Linked DNA regions of Variovorax paradoxus. The protein of the gene in region 1 interacts with the protein of each later gene in a pairwise test. Links are inferred from orthologs where the notes say so. Each region holds a gene or a part of one and is shown on either strand. Other genes may lie near its edges.

Region 1 (8,063 bases):
CGGCGCCAGTGCAGGTCTGCCGCGACCACCTGGCGGCCAACTACGGCATTCGCGCGATGGTCATCAACACCGGCAACGCCAACGCCGGCACGGGCGAAGACGGCCTGATGCGCACGCGCTCCACCTGCATTGCACTGGCGCGCCACCTCGAGATTGCGCCCGAGCAGATCCTGCCGTTCTCGACGGGCGTGATCATGGAGCCGCTGCCGGTGGACCGCATCGAGGCCGGCCTGCCTGCCGCGCTCTCCGATGCCTCGGAGAACCACTGGGCGCGTGCGGCCGAAGGCATCATGACCACCGACACGATCCCCAAGGCCTTCAGCCAGCAGGCTCAGGTCGGCGGCGCCACTGTTACCGTCACCGGCATCAGCAAGGGCGCCGGCATGATCCGGCCGAACATGGCGACCATGCTCGGCTTCATGGCCACCGACGCCAAGATCGACCCGTCGCTGATCCAGCCGCTGGCCAGGCGCTTGGCCGACGCTTCGTTCAACCGCGTGACGATCGACGGCGACACCTCGACCAACGATTCCTTCGTGGTCATCGCCACGCAGAAGGCCGCGCACGCGACCATCACCTCGCTGGAATCCGCCGAGGGCCAGGCGCTCGTGGCTGCGATGCAGAACGTGGCGCGCCAGCTGGCGCAAGCCATCGTGCGCGACGGCGAAGGCGCGACCAAGTTCATCACCATCCAGGTCGAAGGCGGCCGCGATGCGGCCGAGTGCAAGCAGGTGGCCTATGCGGTGGCGCATTCGCCGCTGGTCAAGACCGCGTTCTTCGCGAGCGACCCGAACCTGGGCCGCATCCTGGCGGCCGTCGGCTACGCGGGCATTGCCGACCTCGACCAGACCGGCATCGACTTGTTCCTGGACGACGTGCATGTGGCGGTCAAGGGCGGGCGCAATCCGTCGTACCGCGAGGAAGACGGGCAGCGCGTGATGAAGCAGAGCGAAATCACTGTGCGCATCGGGCTGGGCCGCGGCAACGCCAGCGAGACCGTGTGGACCTGCGACCTGAGCCACGACTACGTGACCATCAACGCCGACTACAGGTCATGATGAATGACCCCCACGCTCCGCACTTCGTGTCGTCGCTGCCCCCGAGGGGGCGCTCAACGCCCTTCGGGCGGCCGGGCGGGCGTCGATGAATGAGCAGTTCCAGAGGCTGATCGAGCGCGCCGAGCAGCTGATCGGCCGCATCGAATCGATCCTGCCGCAGCCGCTGGCTGCACCCGCCGACTGGAATGCGTCGATCGCATGGCGTTATCGCCGCCGCAGTTCAGGCCACGGCGTGCTCGAGCCGGTGAAGCATGTGGCTTCGATGGCGCTCGATTCGCTCAAGGAAATCGACCTCCAGAAGGAGAAGATCGAACGCAACACGCGCCAGTTCGTCGAAGGCAAGCCCGCCAACAACGTGCTGCTGACCGGTGCGCGCGGCACGGGCAAGTCGTCGCTCATTCGGGCCTGCCTGCAAGCCTATGCGCCGCAGGGGCTGCGCCTGATCGAAGTCGACAAGGCCGAACTGACCGACCTGCCGGACATCGTCGAGGTGGTGTCGCAGCGGCCTGAAAAATTCATCGTGTTCAGCGACGACCTGAGCTTCGACGAGGGCGAGCCGGGCTACAAGGCGCTGAAGTCGATTCTCGATGGCTCGATTGCGGCGGCCACGCCCAACGTGCTGATCTACGCGACCAGCAATCGGCGCCACCTGTTGCCCGAATACATGAAGGACAACCTGTCGTACACCCACACCGAGGACGGCGAAGTGCACCCCGGCGAAGTGATCGAAGAAAAGATCTCGCTGTCGGAGCGCTTCGGTCTGTGGGTGAGCTTCTATCCCTTCAGCCAGAACGAATACCTGGCCATCGTCGCGCAGTGGCTCTCGTCCTTCGGCGTCAGCGAGGCCGCCATCGAGGCGGCGCGGCCCGAGGCGCTGGTCTGGGCCCTCGAGCGCGGTTCGCGCAGCGGCCGCGTGGCCTACCAGTTCGCGCGCGACTATGCCGGGCGGGCCAGCGCATGAGCGCGCGGCCGCAACCCCAGGACCGCAAGCACACCGAGGTCGCGGTCGGCGTGCTGATCCGGCTGGCCGACGATGCGCTGCTGCTCTCGACCCGGCCCGAAGGCAAAGCGTACGCAGGCTATTGGGAGTTTCCAGGCGGCAAGATCGAAGCCGGCGAAACGGTCGAGCAGGCGCTACGGCGCGAACTGCAGGAAGAGCTCGGCATCACCATCGCAGGCGCCGAGGTCTGGAAAGTCACCGAGCACGACTATCCGCACGCGCTGGTGCGGCTGCACTGGTGCAAGGTCACGGCCTGGAGCGGCGAGTTCGAAATGCGCGAAGGGCAGGAAATGCGGTGGCAGCAATTGCCGCTGGATGTGACGCCCGTACTGCCCGGCGCCATGCCGGTGCTCGAATGGCTGGCAGAGGAACGCGGCATTCCATACGCCGCCGGGTCAGCGGCGTAGTCCCCTAAAAAACAACCAGGACCGCCACAGCGCGTTCAACGACCCCCGAGATGCTGCATCCCAAGTACCGACCGGACATAGACGGCCTGCGTGCCATCGCCGTGGCCTCCGTGGTGATCTATCACGCGTTTCCGGGTGCGCTGCCTGGCGGCTTCATTGGCGTCGACATCTTCTTCGTGATCTCGGGCTACCTGATCTCGACCATTCTTCTGCAAAGCCAGATCGCGGGCGATTTCAGCTACCGCGACTTCTACGCCCGGCGCATCCGGCGTATCTTCCCGGCGCTCATCCTGGTGCTTCTGGCCACCCTGTGCTTCGGTTGGTACATGCTGCTGTCCGACGAGTTCGCGCAGCTGGGCAAGCAGGTCACGGGCGGTGCGGCCTTCTTTGCCAATTTCGTGTTCTGGGCCGACGCGGGCTATTTCGATACCGCCGCGGAAACCAAGCCGCTGCTGCATCTGTGGTCGCTGGGCATCGAAGAGCAGTTCTATATTTTCTGGCCGGTGCTGCTGGGCGTGGCCTGGCGCCGGCGCTGGCCGATGATCCGCGTGATCCTGGCGATTGCGGTGGTGTCGTTTCTCGTCAATGTGCTCACGATCCATCCGTTTCGCACGGCGGCTTTCTATTCGCCGGCTTCGCGCTTCTGGGAGCTGATGGTGGGCGGCATCCTGGCGTGCATGCGGCTGAAGCCCGCAGCGCCGAGCCGCTTGCGCAGCCACGTGCAGTCCTTCGTCGGTGTGGGCTTGCTCGGACTCGGGCTGGTGATGATTCGCGGCGACAAGGCCTTCCCGGGCTGGTGGGCCTTGCTGCCCACGCTGGGTGCGGTGAGCTGCATCGCAGCCGGCCCCACCGGCTTCCTCAACAAGTACCTGCTGTCGAACCGCGTGATGGTGTGGATCGGGCTTATCAGCTATCCGCTCTATCTGTGGCATTGGCCGTTGCTCGCTTATGCGCGCATCCTGAGCGATGGGTCGCCATCGCTGCCCGTGCGTGCGGGCGCGGTCGTCGCGAGCGTGGTTCTGGCCTGGCTGACCTACCGGTTCGTCGAGCGCTACACACGCACGCGCACCAGCCCGGGCTTGCTGCGCGTGCTGGCGGGCCTGGGCATTGCGCTGGTGGTCGTGGGCCTGGTGGTGTTCTCTGGCGTGCTGCAACCGCGCCATCACGACGTTCGCCTCCAGCAGATCTCCGAGGCCGCGGCCGACGTGGGCTACTACGACGACTTCAAGAACTACGAACTCGGGCGGCATCTGCTCTATCAAGTCGGCAAAGGTCCGCGCAAGAGCCTGCTGATCGGCGACAGCCATGTGCAGCAGTACGGCCCGCGCGCCGAGGAACTCGCCCGCACGGCGCCGGACAAGGCAAACACCATCTACTTCGCGACGCAGGGTTCCTGCCCGCCGATCCCCGGCGTTTTTGCCGATGCGAACGTGGGCTGTGCCGAGCGACGCGCGACGGTGCTGGACTTCGCCCGCAGCCCCGAGATCGACACGGTGGTGATCGGCGGCTGCTGGAACTGCTATTTCATCGCGGGCGGCGCGCCAGGCTACTACTTCCGCGATGCGAGCGGTGCGGCGCATCAGTTCCGGGGTGGCGACGGCATGGCACTGGCATTCGATTCGCTTGGCCAGCTGCTGCGCGAGTTGTCGAGCAAGGGCAAGAAGGTGTATCTGCTGCTCGACATCCCTGTGGCCCCCGATTTCGAACCCAAGCGTCTGCTCGAAGGCAGCCGGCTGACGTCCATGAAGCTGTCGACGTCGATGCCGACGCTGCCGATACCGCAGGACCAGCGCGAACTGAACGACAAGCTGCGGCAGATCGGCGTTGCGAGCGGCGTGGAGGTGATCGACGCAGTGGCCAACCTGTGCACGGCGAACGGCCAGTGCCTGCGCACCATGCAGGACGGCGCGCCCGCATACAAGGATTCCGGCCACTTGCGGCCCAAGTACACGCGCTCGTTCGCAACCTACATGGACCGTGCGTTGCAGGACGAGGGTGGTTCTGCGCCGAAGAAATAGCGCGGAGAGAAGCGCCTCGAAGGCTACTGCTGCAGCTTTGGATCGCCGAAGGGCTCGTCGTCCGGCGGCCCTTCAGCGGGCATCCTGAATTCCTCGTTGGCCCAGGCGCCGAGGTCGATGCCCTTGCAGCGTGCGCTGCAAAACGGCCGATAGGGGTTGCTGACGGCGTAGACGCTGTCGCCGCCGCAGGCGGGGCAGCGGACGATCCGTTCGCCGATGTCGTTGCGAGTCTTGCCGTTGCTCATGGCGTGTCCTTGCCGTCGGCTGCGCTCAAGAGCAGAGCGTGAGTTCGAAGGCGGCGTCTTCGGTGCTCTGGTGCAGGCGGTCGTCGGCCTCGTGGCGCATCATTCGAACCGAAACCATGAGCCGGTTGCCGCTGATTTCCGGCACCAACCCGAAACTCGGATCGATACGCAGGCGCAGCAACTGGAAGCTGCGCCCCTGGGGGAGGTTCTGCTGGAACTGGCCGCCCGTGGCAATGACCTTGTAGGGCACATCCGCGTCGCGCAGCAGCTTGAGCAGCAGGTAGATGGACGATGCGAGCGGTGAGAGCGTGTTCGACCAGCGCTCGAGATCCGCGCGGCGGCTTGCCGCGGTGCGGTGTTGCCAGGCGTAGTAGGCGGGCAGATCGAACTCGCAGGTGCCGCCCGGAATGCCGGCGCGGCTGCGAATGCTCATGAGCCATTCGTTCTCCGTCAGCGACTGGCCGGCCTTGCCCGCCACGCTGTTGAGGGCGGAGAAATTGCCCTCCAGCTGTTGGACGACCTGATCCAGCACCGTTTCCGCGATGGCCGGATTGCCCCGGTAGCTGTTGAAGACGCTCTTGTGCTTGTCGAGGTCGCGCATGACGTCGGCCTTGAGGTCGGCGCGTGCGGCAACGTCCATGATCTCGAAGATCGTGACCAGGGCGTAATGGTGGGAAAGCGGCGATTCGGAGGGCACCAACTCTCCGAGGCGACGGAACAGGTGTTCCAGCCTCAGGTAGGTGCGGATGCGCTCGTTGAAGGGGTACTCGTAGAGGATCACGCGTGTCGGTTCATGTCGGGGACGAGTTCATGGCGATTTCGCAGCCGCCGGAGTCGGCTGCACTTCACGCACAGCCTCCAGCATACGCTGACCGAAGAGCAAGTATCCGGCGGTGGAAACGTGGGTTTCGTTGGCTGGATACAAGTCCGTGATTTTGAAGCGGTTCTGCTCGGACAGTGCAAAAAGATCGGGGCCGATCTTCAGGTCGTTGAAAGTGCTCCGGAATGCGGCGGCATGGCTCTGGTCGAGGTATACCGTGCTTTTGTTGGGCACGACCATCCAGATGATGCGGAGTGACGGCGCCATTTTTTCCGTGAACTTCGCCATGAAGGTAGCGGAATCCGCGGTGAGTGGGTCCATCAGACGGTCCTCCGCGGTCATGAGCAATTTGTTGCAAGCCACATGGCTGAATTGCTTGCAGCCATCGGGCACCGTGCGCGCGTCGATGAGCGGGCCCCAGCGGTCGGGCGTGTTGGTCCAGCTCTCGGAACGTTCGATGGCGCGGGTGTTTCGGTAGGTCAGCCAGCCCCTCAGCAGTTCCGCGTCCCAATTCAGACGGAAACCGGTAGGTGCGGGCTTGGACGGATTTTCGAAGGGAGGGGGCGACGGTAGGAAGGCGTACTTCATGGCCGCGCATTCCTTCGAGACTTCGATGCGCCCCTGAAGCAGGCGCTCGATGCTTTCGATGATGACGACCTTGCCTTTGAATCCTGACTTGCGTACCCAGGCCGAGAAGTCGCTGCACATCGGCCCGGTCTTGTCCCAATGCGCCGTCGCGACGCGGTATCCGGCACCGACCAGCGGCGACTGCCAGGCATAGCGGACTGAAAAGCTGTCGCCGATCACGAGCACGTCGGCGTCCTGGATCGAGGAGGCCTTGATGTTCGCGTCCGGAATCGGCGGAGGCGGATGGTGCCATCCGAAATCACGCTCGGAGATGCGCCCGATCCGCGTCAGGTCGCCGTAGGGAATGGGCGTCAGCAGGCTGGTGACCAACAACGCGCAACAGACCAGAAAGCCTGCGGCGAAGATCGCGAGCCACATGCGGGCCGGTTTCGTATCTTCCATGTCAGAACTGGAAATAGAGGAAGGGGCTGTAGCTGCCGAATTTCGACACGCACAAGCCGAACAGGAACACGCATCCCAAGGCCGTCACCACGGTTGCGATACGGTTGAGCGCCGGGCGGCCAGCCAGTGCGGCCACGGTCGGGAGCCACCGGTCGAGCGTGATGGTCGGGGGCAGCGCCAGGCAGATGACGAGGCCGGCCAGCATCGTCTGGAAGAACTCGGGCTTGCGGAACGGCACCTTGAACTCGCCGAAGGCGCTCGGCAGCACGCCATGCATGCCCAGCATCCCCTTGTAGATCTCGATGGCCGCCGTCATGCTGTCGGCGCGGAACACCACCCACGCCACCATCACGCACAGGAAAGTGATGAACCATCCGAGCACGCGGCCGAGGCGCGACGAGCTTGTCTTGCCGCGCCGCACCGTGGCGTTCCAGAGATGGTTGACCATGAGGAAGAGGCCATGCAGCGCGCCCCAGATCACGAAGGTCCATGCGGCGCCGTGCCACAGGCCGCCCAGCAGCATGGTGAGGAACAGGTTCAGGTAGCGCCTAGCCGGTCCCTTGCGGTTGCCGCCGAGCGGCACGTAGAGGTAGTCGCGCAGGAAGTTGGACAGCGAGATGTGCCAGCGGCGCCAGAACTCGATGATGTTGGTCGACTTGTACGGCGAGCGGAAATTCAGCGGCAGCTGCACGCCCAGGCACAGGGACAGGCCGACCGCCATGTCCGAATAGCCCGAGAAATCGAAATAGATCTGCAGGGTATAGGCGAGCACGCCGAGCCAGGCGGTGTACAGCGAGGGCAGCACGCCTTCGTGGACGCCCTTGAACATCATGTCGGCGTACTGCCCCAGCGGATCGGCGATCAGCATCTTCTTGGCGAGTCCGAAAGTGAAGATGCCCAGGCCAAGCGCGATGTTGTTGGCGTTGACCCGGTAGGTGGACGGGTTGCCGAACTGCGGCATCATTTGCGCGTGATGCAGCACCGGGCCCGCGATCAGGTGCGGAAAATAGGTGACGAAAAGAACGTAGTGAATGAAGCTGCGCTCATGCACCTTGCCCTGCCAGCAGTCGACCAGGAAGGCGATCTGGGTAAAGGTGTAGAACGAGATGCCGATCGGCAGCACGATGTGCAGCAGCGGAATCTGCGAGAGGCCCGCCGCGGCCAGCCCGTCGTTCACATTCGAAACGAAGAAATTGGCGTACTTGAAGATGGCCAGCACACCGAGGTTGACCACCAGCGCAATCACCAGCAAGGACTTTCGCTTGCGGTCGTCCCTCCCGGGAGCGGGCGTCAGGCGCAGGCCGAACCAGTAGTTGATGCAGATCGACGCCAATAGCAGCGGAAGGGCCTTGACGCTCCACCAGCCGTAGAAGAACAGCGATGCCAGGGCGAGAAATCCCGCGGCGGCCCGGGCATTGCGCTTACCGATCAGGAAGAAACCGATCAGGACCAGCGGGAAAAAGACAAAAATGAAGGGATACGAATT
Region 2 (7,415 bases), 3.9 Mb from region 1 along the record:
CCGGCCGTGACGGCGGAAGCAGAGCCCTCCGCCCCCGCTGAACCCCCAGTCGCCGACCCGCTCGCACCCTTGGTCGAAGCGCTGCGCAGCGGCGACTCGATCATCATCTTTCCCGAAGGCACGCGCGGCCACACGGGCGAACCGCAAAAATTCAAGTCCGGCCTCTACACGCTCGCGACGATGTTTCCCGAAGTGGTGCTGGTGCCGGCATGGATCGACAACGTGCAGCGCGTCATGCCCAAGGGCGAGATCGTGCCGGTGCCGATCTTGTGTTCGGTCACATTCGGTGCGCCGATCCGTGTGGAAGAAAGCGAAGAGCGCCGCCCGTTCCTCGATCGCGCGCGTGCTGCGGTGATCGCTTTGCGCGATGTCTGAAATGAAAGCTTTCTCTTTGCGCCGTGTTGTGCGTCATTCGGGGCGCGCACCCGCCGACGGGGTACCTTGCTCCGCGAATGTCCTCCGGCCTGCGGCCTCCCCCTTGATTTCGCTGCGCAAGGCACCCCATCGACGTGAGCGTTATGCACGCCGGTCGTTGATCGGCCGTACACCACGAGCGTGTCCCAGTGCACAGGGCATCGGGTGCTCCCCGCAGCGAAATCAAGGAGGAGGCGAAGCCGGGGGACATTCGCGGAGGGGAGTACCCGGTGGCCTGTGCACGCGCCCTGAACAAGAGCGCCTAGAACGCAGCCACCAACAACAGCGCGCAACAAAAAACTGACATGAACCAGTTCCTGCGCAGCCTCACGCCGACGCAACAAGTCGCGGCCCTCTTCCTCATCGTCTTCGGCCTGCTCGTCGTCGCGAGCACCACGGCACTCTTCCTGAGCTTCAGGGAACGCCGCAACCCCGTGCACGACGCCACCTGGCAAGCCGAGCTCGCCCATTACCGCAAGTTGCTGGGCACCACCTGGTTCATGGTGGTCGTGTTCTGGGTCGGCTGGGCACTCGGCGAAACGGTGGCCACCGTCCTGTTCGCGCTCATCGCCTTCTTTGCGCTGCGTGAGTTCATCACGCTCTCACCCACACGACGCGGAGACCACCGCAGCCTGATCCTGGCCTTTTTCGTGGTGCTGCCGATCCAGTTCTGGCTCGTAGGCACCGCGCGCTTCGACCTGTTCACCGTGTTCATTCCGGTCTACGTGTTCCTCGCGATTCCGGTCGCCAGCGCACTCGCCGACGACTCCAGCCACTTTCTCGAGCGCAACGCCAAGCTGCAGTGGGGCATCATGGTCTGTGTCTACGGCATGAGCCACGTGCCGGCGCTGCTGCTGCTGAGCTTTCCGGGCTACGAAGGCAAGAGCGCCTTTCTCGTGTTCTTCCTGGTGTTCGTGGTGCAGACCTCGGTGCTGGTGCAGCACGTGATCTCGCGCCGCACGCAGCGCAAGCCCTTCGCGCCCAATGTGAGCCGCAGCTTCAACTGGACCAGCTGGGGCATCGGCATCGTGGTCGCCAGCCTGGTGGGCGCGCTGTTCTCGTTCATCACGCCCTTCAAGTTCGGCCAAGCGCTCGCCGTGTCCATCATCGCCTGCGTTGCGGGATCGATGGGGCACCTCGTGATGAAGGCGCTCAAGCGCGACCGCGGCATTCCGAACTGGGGCAAGAAAGGCGCGGGCGTGACCGGCGCCAACGGCCTGCTCGACCGTGTGGACGCGCTGTGCTTCGCCGCGCCCATCTTCTTCCACTCGATCCGTTGGTACTTCAACCTCTGACATGCGCATTCTCGGCATCGACCCCGGCTTGACCACCACCGGCTTCGGCGTGGTGGATGCGGATGGCCATGCGCTGCGCTACGTGGCGAGCGGCACCATCAGCACCCGGCACCTGGGCACCGGCAATCTGCCGGCACGCCTCAAGGTGCTGTTCGACGGCATCGGCGAAATTGCCGAGCGCTACCAGCCCGATGCGTCGGCCGTCGAAATCATTTTCGTCAACGTCAACCCGCAGTCGACACTGCTGCTGGGCCAGGCCCGCGGTGCCTGCGTGACCTCGCTGGTGAACAGCAAGCTCACGGTGGCGGAATACACCGCGCTGCAAATGAAGAAAGCGGTGGCCGGCCATGGCCAGGCCGCCAAGGCGCAGGTGCAAGAGATGGTGAAGCGCCTGCTCGATCTGCCGGGTCTGCCCGGTGCCGACGCGGCCGACGCGCTCGGCATTGCCATCACGCATGCGCAGGTGGGCCGGTCGATGGCACGGTTGGCCGAGGCGGCCGAGCTGTCGAAGACACACGCCGGCACCTACCGGCAAGGTCGTTCGAGGTAGCGCCCTTTCAGGCTCTCGTTGGCCGGCCGCGAAGCCTGCGAGCCTAAGCCACCCGTTCGGCGATCAGGACGGCAAAGAAGCCGAACGCCGCAAGCAGGGTCCACTTGAGCACGATCCAGCCGAAGTGCCGGTACTTGACCTGCCCCGTTCCTGCATAGAAGGCGAACGACACGCCGGCCACCAGCAGAAGCAGCAGGATGGCCCAGCGGAAGACAAGCATCGCCGAAAAGGAGGCTTGCCTACCAGGCCCGCGCCACTTCGCCGAAACCGCGCGGTGCGCGCTTCTCGTCTTCGAAGGTCACGACCTCGTAGGCGTCGCTGTTCGCCAGCAGCTCGCGCAGCAGCTTGTTGTTGAGCGCATGGCCCGATCGGAATGCGGTGTAGGCCGCGAGCAGCGGCTTGCCGATGATGTACAGGTCGCCCATGGCGTCGAGGATCTTGTGCTTCACGAACTCGTCGTCGTAGCGCAGACCGCCGGCATTGAGCACCTTGGTGTCGTCCATCACGATGGCGTTGTCGAGCCCGCCGCCGAGCGCCAGGCCCTTGCTGCGCATGTACTCGACTTCCTTCGTGAAGCCGAAGGTGCGGGCGCGCGCGATGTCGCGGCTGTATGAATCGGTGCCGAGGTCGAACTCCACGCGCTGGCCGGTGGAATTGACCACGCGGTGATCGAAGTCGATTTCGAAGCTCAACTTGTAGCCGTGGTATGGCTCCAGGCTGGCCCACTTCTCGTTGGCGCCCTCGCCCTCGCGCACCTCGACCTTGCGGGTCACGCGAATGAAACGGCGCGGCGCCTTCTGCAGTTCGATGCCCGCGCTTTGCAGCAGGAACACGAACGAAGAGGCCGACCCGTCGAGGATCGGCACTTCGTCGGCCGTGATATCGATGTAGAGGTTGTCGATGCCGAGACCCGCGCAGGCCGACATCAGGTGCTCGACCGTCTGCACCTTCGCTCCGCCCGTCGAGACCGTGGAAGCCAGGCGCGTGTCGGTCACCGCTTCGGCCGTCATGCGGATGTCGACCGGCTCGGGCAGGTCGACGCGCCGGAACACGATGCCGGTGTCCGCCGGAGCGGGGCGCAGCGTGAGTTCCACGCGTTGGCCGCTGTGAAGCCCCACGCCCACGGCGCGGCTGATCGACTTGAGGGTTCGTTGTTGCAGCACGCCCGCGATTTTAGGCGCGCGGCGCGCGTGGCGGCCTATGCCCCTCGCTATGGCACCGATAGACATAGGTTCTATTTCAAGCGCCCACGATGGACGCAAGGGGCACGAAGCGAACGCAGCGCCTAGGGCCGGCGGAAGTCCCTTTCAGGTCTTCCCCGTCACCCCTTGCGAACCTTCGTGCCCTCTGCGTTCGGTGGCCTGGCGTCAGTCGGCCTGACGGCGCAGGAATGCAGGAATCTCGAAATCGTCCATGCCACCCGACGACAGCGCATCGACCTTGGCCGCAGCCATCGTGCGGTTGGTGCGCCACACGCTGGGCACCGCCATGCCGTCGTAGTTCGGCTGGCTGGTGTGGCCGTGGCCGGCATGGCCGGTACCGCCGAGCGTGGGCACGTGGAACGGGATGTTGTCGGTGCCGGTACGGATCACTTCGAGCGTCGGAGCCTGACGGCGTGCGTCGGCGCGCGACAGGCCGGTGGCGACCACGGTCACGCGCATTTCGTCGCCGAGGCTTTCGTCGTAGGCGGCGCCGTAGATCACGTGCGCATCGGGCGAGGCGTAGGCGCGGATGGTGTTCATCGCGAGCTTCGACTCGTTGAGCTTCAGCGAACCCTTCGATGCCGTCACCAGCACCAGCACGCCCTTGGCACCCGAGAGGTCGATGCCTTCGAGCAGCGGGCAGGCCACGGCCTGCTCGGCAGCGATGCGCGCGCGGTCCGGGCCTGCGGCCGCGGCCGTGCCCATCATGGCCTTGCCCGGTTCGCCCATCACGGTGCGCACGTCTTCGAAGTCGACGTTCACGCCGCCGTACTCGTTGATGATTTCCGAGATGCCGCCCACGGCGTTCTTGAGCACGTCGTTGGCATGTGCGAAGGCTTCGTCCTGGGTGATGTCCTCGCCCAGCACGTCGAGCAGCTTCTCGTTGAGCACCACGATCAGCGAATCGACGTTCGCCTCGAGCTCGGCCAGGCCGGCGTCAGCGTTGGTCATGCGGCGGCCGCCTTCCCAGTCGAAGGGCTTGGTCACCACGCCCACGGTGAGGATGCCCATTTCCTTCGCGACACGCGCGATCACGGGTGCGGCGCCGGTGCCGGTGCCGCCGCCCATGCCGGCCGTGATGAACAGCATGTGCGCGCCGTCGATGGCCGCGCGGATGTCGTCCACCGCGAGTTCGGCCGCTTCACGGCCCTTGTCGGGCTTGCTGCCGGCGCCCAGGCCGCTGGTGCCCAGCTGGATGTTCTTGTGCGCGTTGCTGCGCTGGAGCGCCTGCGCATCGGTGTTGGCGCAGACGAACTGAACGCCCTGCACGCCACGCTCCATCATGTGCGCGACGGCATTGCCGCCGCCACCGCCGACGCCGATCACCTTGATCTGAGTGCCTTGGTTGAATTCTTCGACTTCGATCATTTCGATGGTCATTTCTAACTCCTTGAATTTGCAGTTGCCGTTGTGTATCTATGAATTTTTTAAGTGTCTTGACGAGTTCAACGAAGTTGTCGTCGCGATGGTGGACCTGTGCGCCGCCATCGCTCGTTGAAATGCAAGGGCGGACCGCCGCGTGCGAGCCAGAGTGAGGAGTGATTCATGGTCAGAAGTTCCCCACGATGAAGTCCTTGAAACGTCCGAACGCAGTCTTTACGGATCCGTTCTTCTGCGCGACCTTGAAGCCGCGCATGCGTGCGAAGCGAGCCTCTTCGAGCAAGCCCATCACGGTGGCCGCGCGCGGCTGCGCCACCATGTCGGACAGCGCGCTCGAATACTTCGGAATGCCCCGGCGCACCGGCTTCAGGAAGATGTCTTCGCCGAGCTCGACCATGCCGGGCATCACTGCGCTGCCGCCGGTCAGCACCACGCCCGAGGACAGCACCTCTTCGTAGCCCGATTCGCGCACCACCTGCTGCACCAGCGAGAAGATTTCCTCGATGCGCGGCTCGATCACGCCCGCCAGCGCCTGCTTGCTCAGCATGCGCGGGCCGCGGTCGCCGAGGCCGGGCACTTCCACCTGCTGGTCGGGGTCGGCGAGCAATTGCTTGGCGTAGCCGCTCTCGACCTTGATGTCTTCCGCGTCCTTGGTGGGCGTACGCAGCGCCATCGCGATGTCGCTGGTGATGAGGTCGCCCGCAATCGGGATCACCGCCGTGTGGCGGATGGCGCCGTTGGTGAAGATGGCCACGTCGGTGGTGCCCGCGCCGATGTCGACCAGCACCACGCCGAGCTCGCGCTCGTCTTCGGTCAGCACCGCCTGGCTCGAAGCCAGCGGGTTCAGCATCAGCTGGTCGACCTCGAGGCCGCAGCGGCGCACACACTTGATGATGTTCTCGGCCGCGCTCTGCGCCCCGGTCACGATGTGCACCTTGGCCTCGAGCCGCATGCCGCTCATGCCGATCGGCTCCTTCACGTCCTGTCCGTCGATCACGAATTCCTGCGGCTCCACCAGCAGCAGGCGCTGGTCGCTCGAGATGTTGATCGCGCGCGCGGTTTCCACCACGCGGGCCACGTCGGCCGGCGTGACTTCCTTGTCCTTCACCGCCACCATGCCGCTCGAATTGATGCCGCGGATGTGGCTGCCGGTAATGCCCGTGTAGACGCGGCTGATCTTGCAGTCGGCCATCAGTTCGGCCTCCTTCAAGGCCTGCTGGATGCTCTGCACGGTGGCGTCGATGTTCACCACCACGCCGCGCTTCAGGCCGTTGCTCGGCGCGATGCCGAGCCCGGCGAGCTTGAGTTCGCCGCCGGGCAGCACCTCGGCCACCACCACCATGACCTTGGCGGTGCCGATGTCAAGTCCTACGACCAGGTCTTTGTATTCTTTGGGCATTGAATGTCCTCGGTATTCGCTTCTATTTATTTCTTCTTGGTCTTCGGGTCGGTAACGACCGTGGTGACGCCACGAAGGCGCAGCGCATAGGCATCGTTGTGGCGCAGGTCGGCCCCTTCGATGTCCGCCGCGGTGCGGTGGTATTGGCCCGCGACCTGGGTCACGGTTTTCAGGAAACGTTGCGCGCGGGCGGCCACTTCCTCGGGCTGGCCGCGGCCAAGCTCGATTTCGGCGCCGCTGCTCAGCACCACCTTCCAACTGCCCCGGCTCGAGAGCGTGAGCTCGTCGACGCCGAAGTCGTAGGGCTGGAAGATCGGCGCGATCACGCGGTACATGCCCAGCACCTGGCCGGCCTGCTCGATGGGACCGTCGAGCCGCGGCAAGCGGTCGTCCACCTCGGCCACGTTGGCTTCGAACACGTCGCCGAAGCCGTTGATCAGCTTCGAGCCTGCGTCGTCGCCCCAGTTGGCCACCGGCACCTGCTCGGTCAGCGTGACGCGCAGCTTGTCCGGAAACTCGCGCCGCACCACCGCCTTGCGCACCCAGGGCACCGACTCGAACGCCGTTCTCGCGCGGGCGAGATCGACCGTGAAGAAGTTGCCCGAGAGCTGAGGTGCCACATTCGCGCGCAGCGTCACTTCGTTGTTGTGCGTCACGTCTCCGTCGACCTTGATTCCGCCGATGGGAAAGAAAGGCTGGCGCAGCACCCACCACGCGCCCGCCGCCAGCAGCATGAGCGCCACCACCGCGAACGCAAGGTTCGAGACGATGTTCATGAGCTTGACGTCGAAAGGCGCCTGGATGCTGTCGGCCATGGCTATTGCGCTCCTCCCGTGGCATCCAGCGAAGCCGAGGCCAGCACGCGCAGGCACAGGTCTTCGTAGGCAATGCCCGATGCGCGCGCCGACATCGGCACCAGCGAGTGGCTGGTCATGCCGGGCGAGGTGTTCATCTCGAGCAGGAAAGGCTTGCGGTCGCTCGCGCGAATCATCACGTCGGCGCGGCCCCAGCCGCGGCAGCCGAGCGTGTGGTACGCGGCCAGCGTGATGCGCTGGATCTCGTGCTCCTCGGCCTGGGGCAGGCCGCTCGGGCAGTGGTACTTCACGTCGTCGGTGAAGTACTTGTTCTGGTAGTCGTACGCGCCTTCGGGCGCGGCGATGCGCACCACCGGCAGC

The links.
Region 2: the proteins of zapD (region 1) and ftsZ interact in binary tests that used the Escherichia coli proteins (3 or more experiments, as listed by UniProt). The link is inferred for Variovorax paradoxus from one-to-one orthologs.

What each region holds. Positions count from the first base shown.
Region 1 is NZ_JAUSXG010000001.1:448,173-456,235, forward strand. Bases 3,632-6,429 are described here. They hold zapD (cell division protein ZapD), read right to left. Parts: upstream 5,510-6,429; coding sequence 4,754-5,509; downstream 3,632-4,753. Other genes in these bases: QFZ42_RS02110 (acyltransferase family protein), read left to right, coding at 3,632-4,483; QFZ42_RS02115 (DNA gyrase inhibitor YacG), read right to left, coding at 4,507-4,728; QFZ42_RS02125 (hypothetical protein), read right to left, coding at 5,537-6,429. Also shown: bifunctional glutamate N-acetyltransferase/amino-acid acetyltransferase ArgJ, read left to right, coding at 1-1,058; QFZ42_RS02100 (ATP-binding protein), read left to right, coding at 1,144-2,019; 8-oxo-dGTP diphosphatase MutT, read left to right, coding at 2,016-2,465; more of QFZ42_RS02110, read left to right, coding at 2,516-3,631; more of QFZ42_RS02125, read right to left, coding at 6,430-6,577; QFZ42_RS02130 (MBOAT family O-acyltransferase), read right to left, coding at 6,579-8,063. UniProt on the Escherichia coli protein: Cell division factor that enhances FtsZ-ring assembly. Directly interacts with FtsZ and promotes bundling of FtsZ protofilaments, with a reduction in FtsZ GTPase activity.
Region 2 is NZ_JAUSXG010000001.1:4,315,286-4,322,700, forward strand. Bases 2,735-5,681 are described here. They hold ftsZ (cell division protein FtsZ), read right to left. Parts: upstream 4,842-5,681; coding sequence 3,627-4,841; downstream 2,735-3,626. Other genes in these bases: lpxC (UDP-3-O-acyl-N-acetylglucosamine deacetylase), read right to left, coding at 2,735-3,422; ftsA (cell division protein FtsA), read right to left, coding at 5,011-5,681. In the rest of the region: QFZ42_RS20715 (lysophospholipid acyltransferase family protein), read left to right, coding at 1-375; QFZ42_RS20720 (phosphatidate cytidylyltransferase), read left to right, coding at 720-1,709; crossover junction endodeoxyribonuclease RuvC, read left to right, coding at 1,711-2,259; QFZ42_RS20730 (hypothetical protein), read right to left, coding at 2,303-2,479; more of lpxC, read right to left, coding at 2,499-2,734; more of ftsA, read right to left, coding at 5,682-6,240; QFZ42_RS20750 (cell division protein FtsQ/DivIB), read right to left, coding at 6,267-7,055; QFZ42_RS20755 (D-alanine--D-alanine ligase), read right to left, coding at 7,058-7,415. UniProt on the Escherichia coli protein: Essential cell division protein that forms a contractile ring structure (Z ring) at the future cell division site. The regulation of the ring assembly controls the timing and the location of cell division.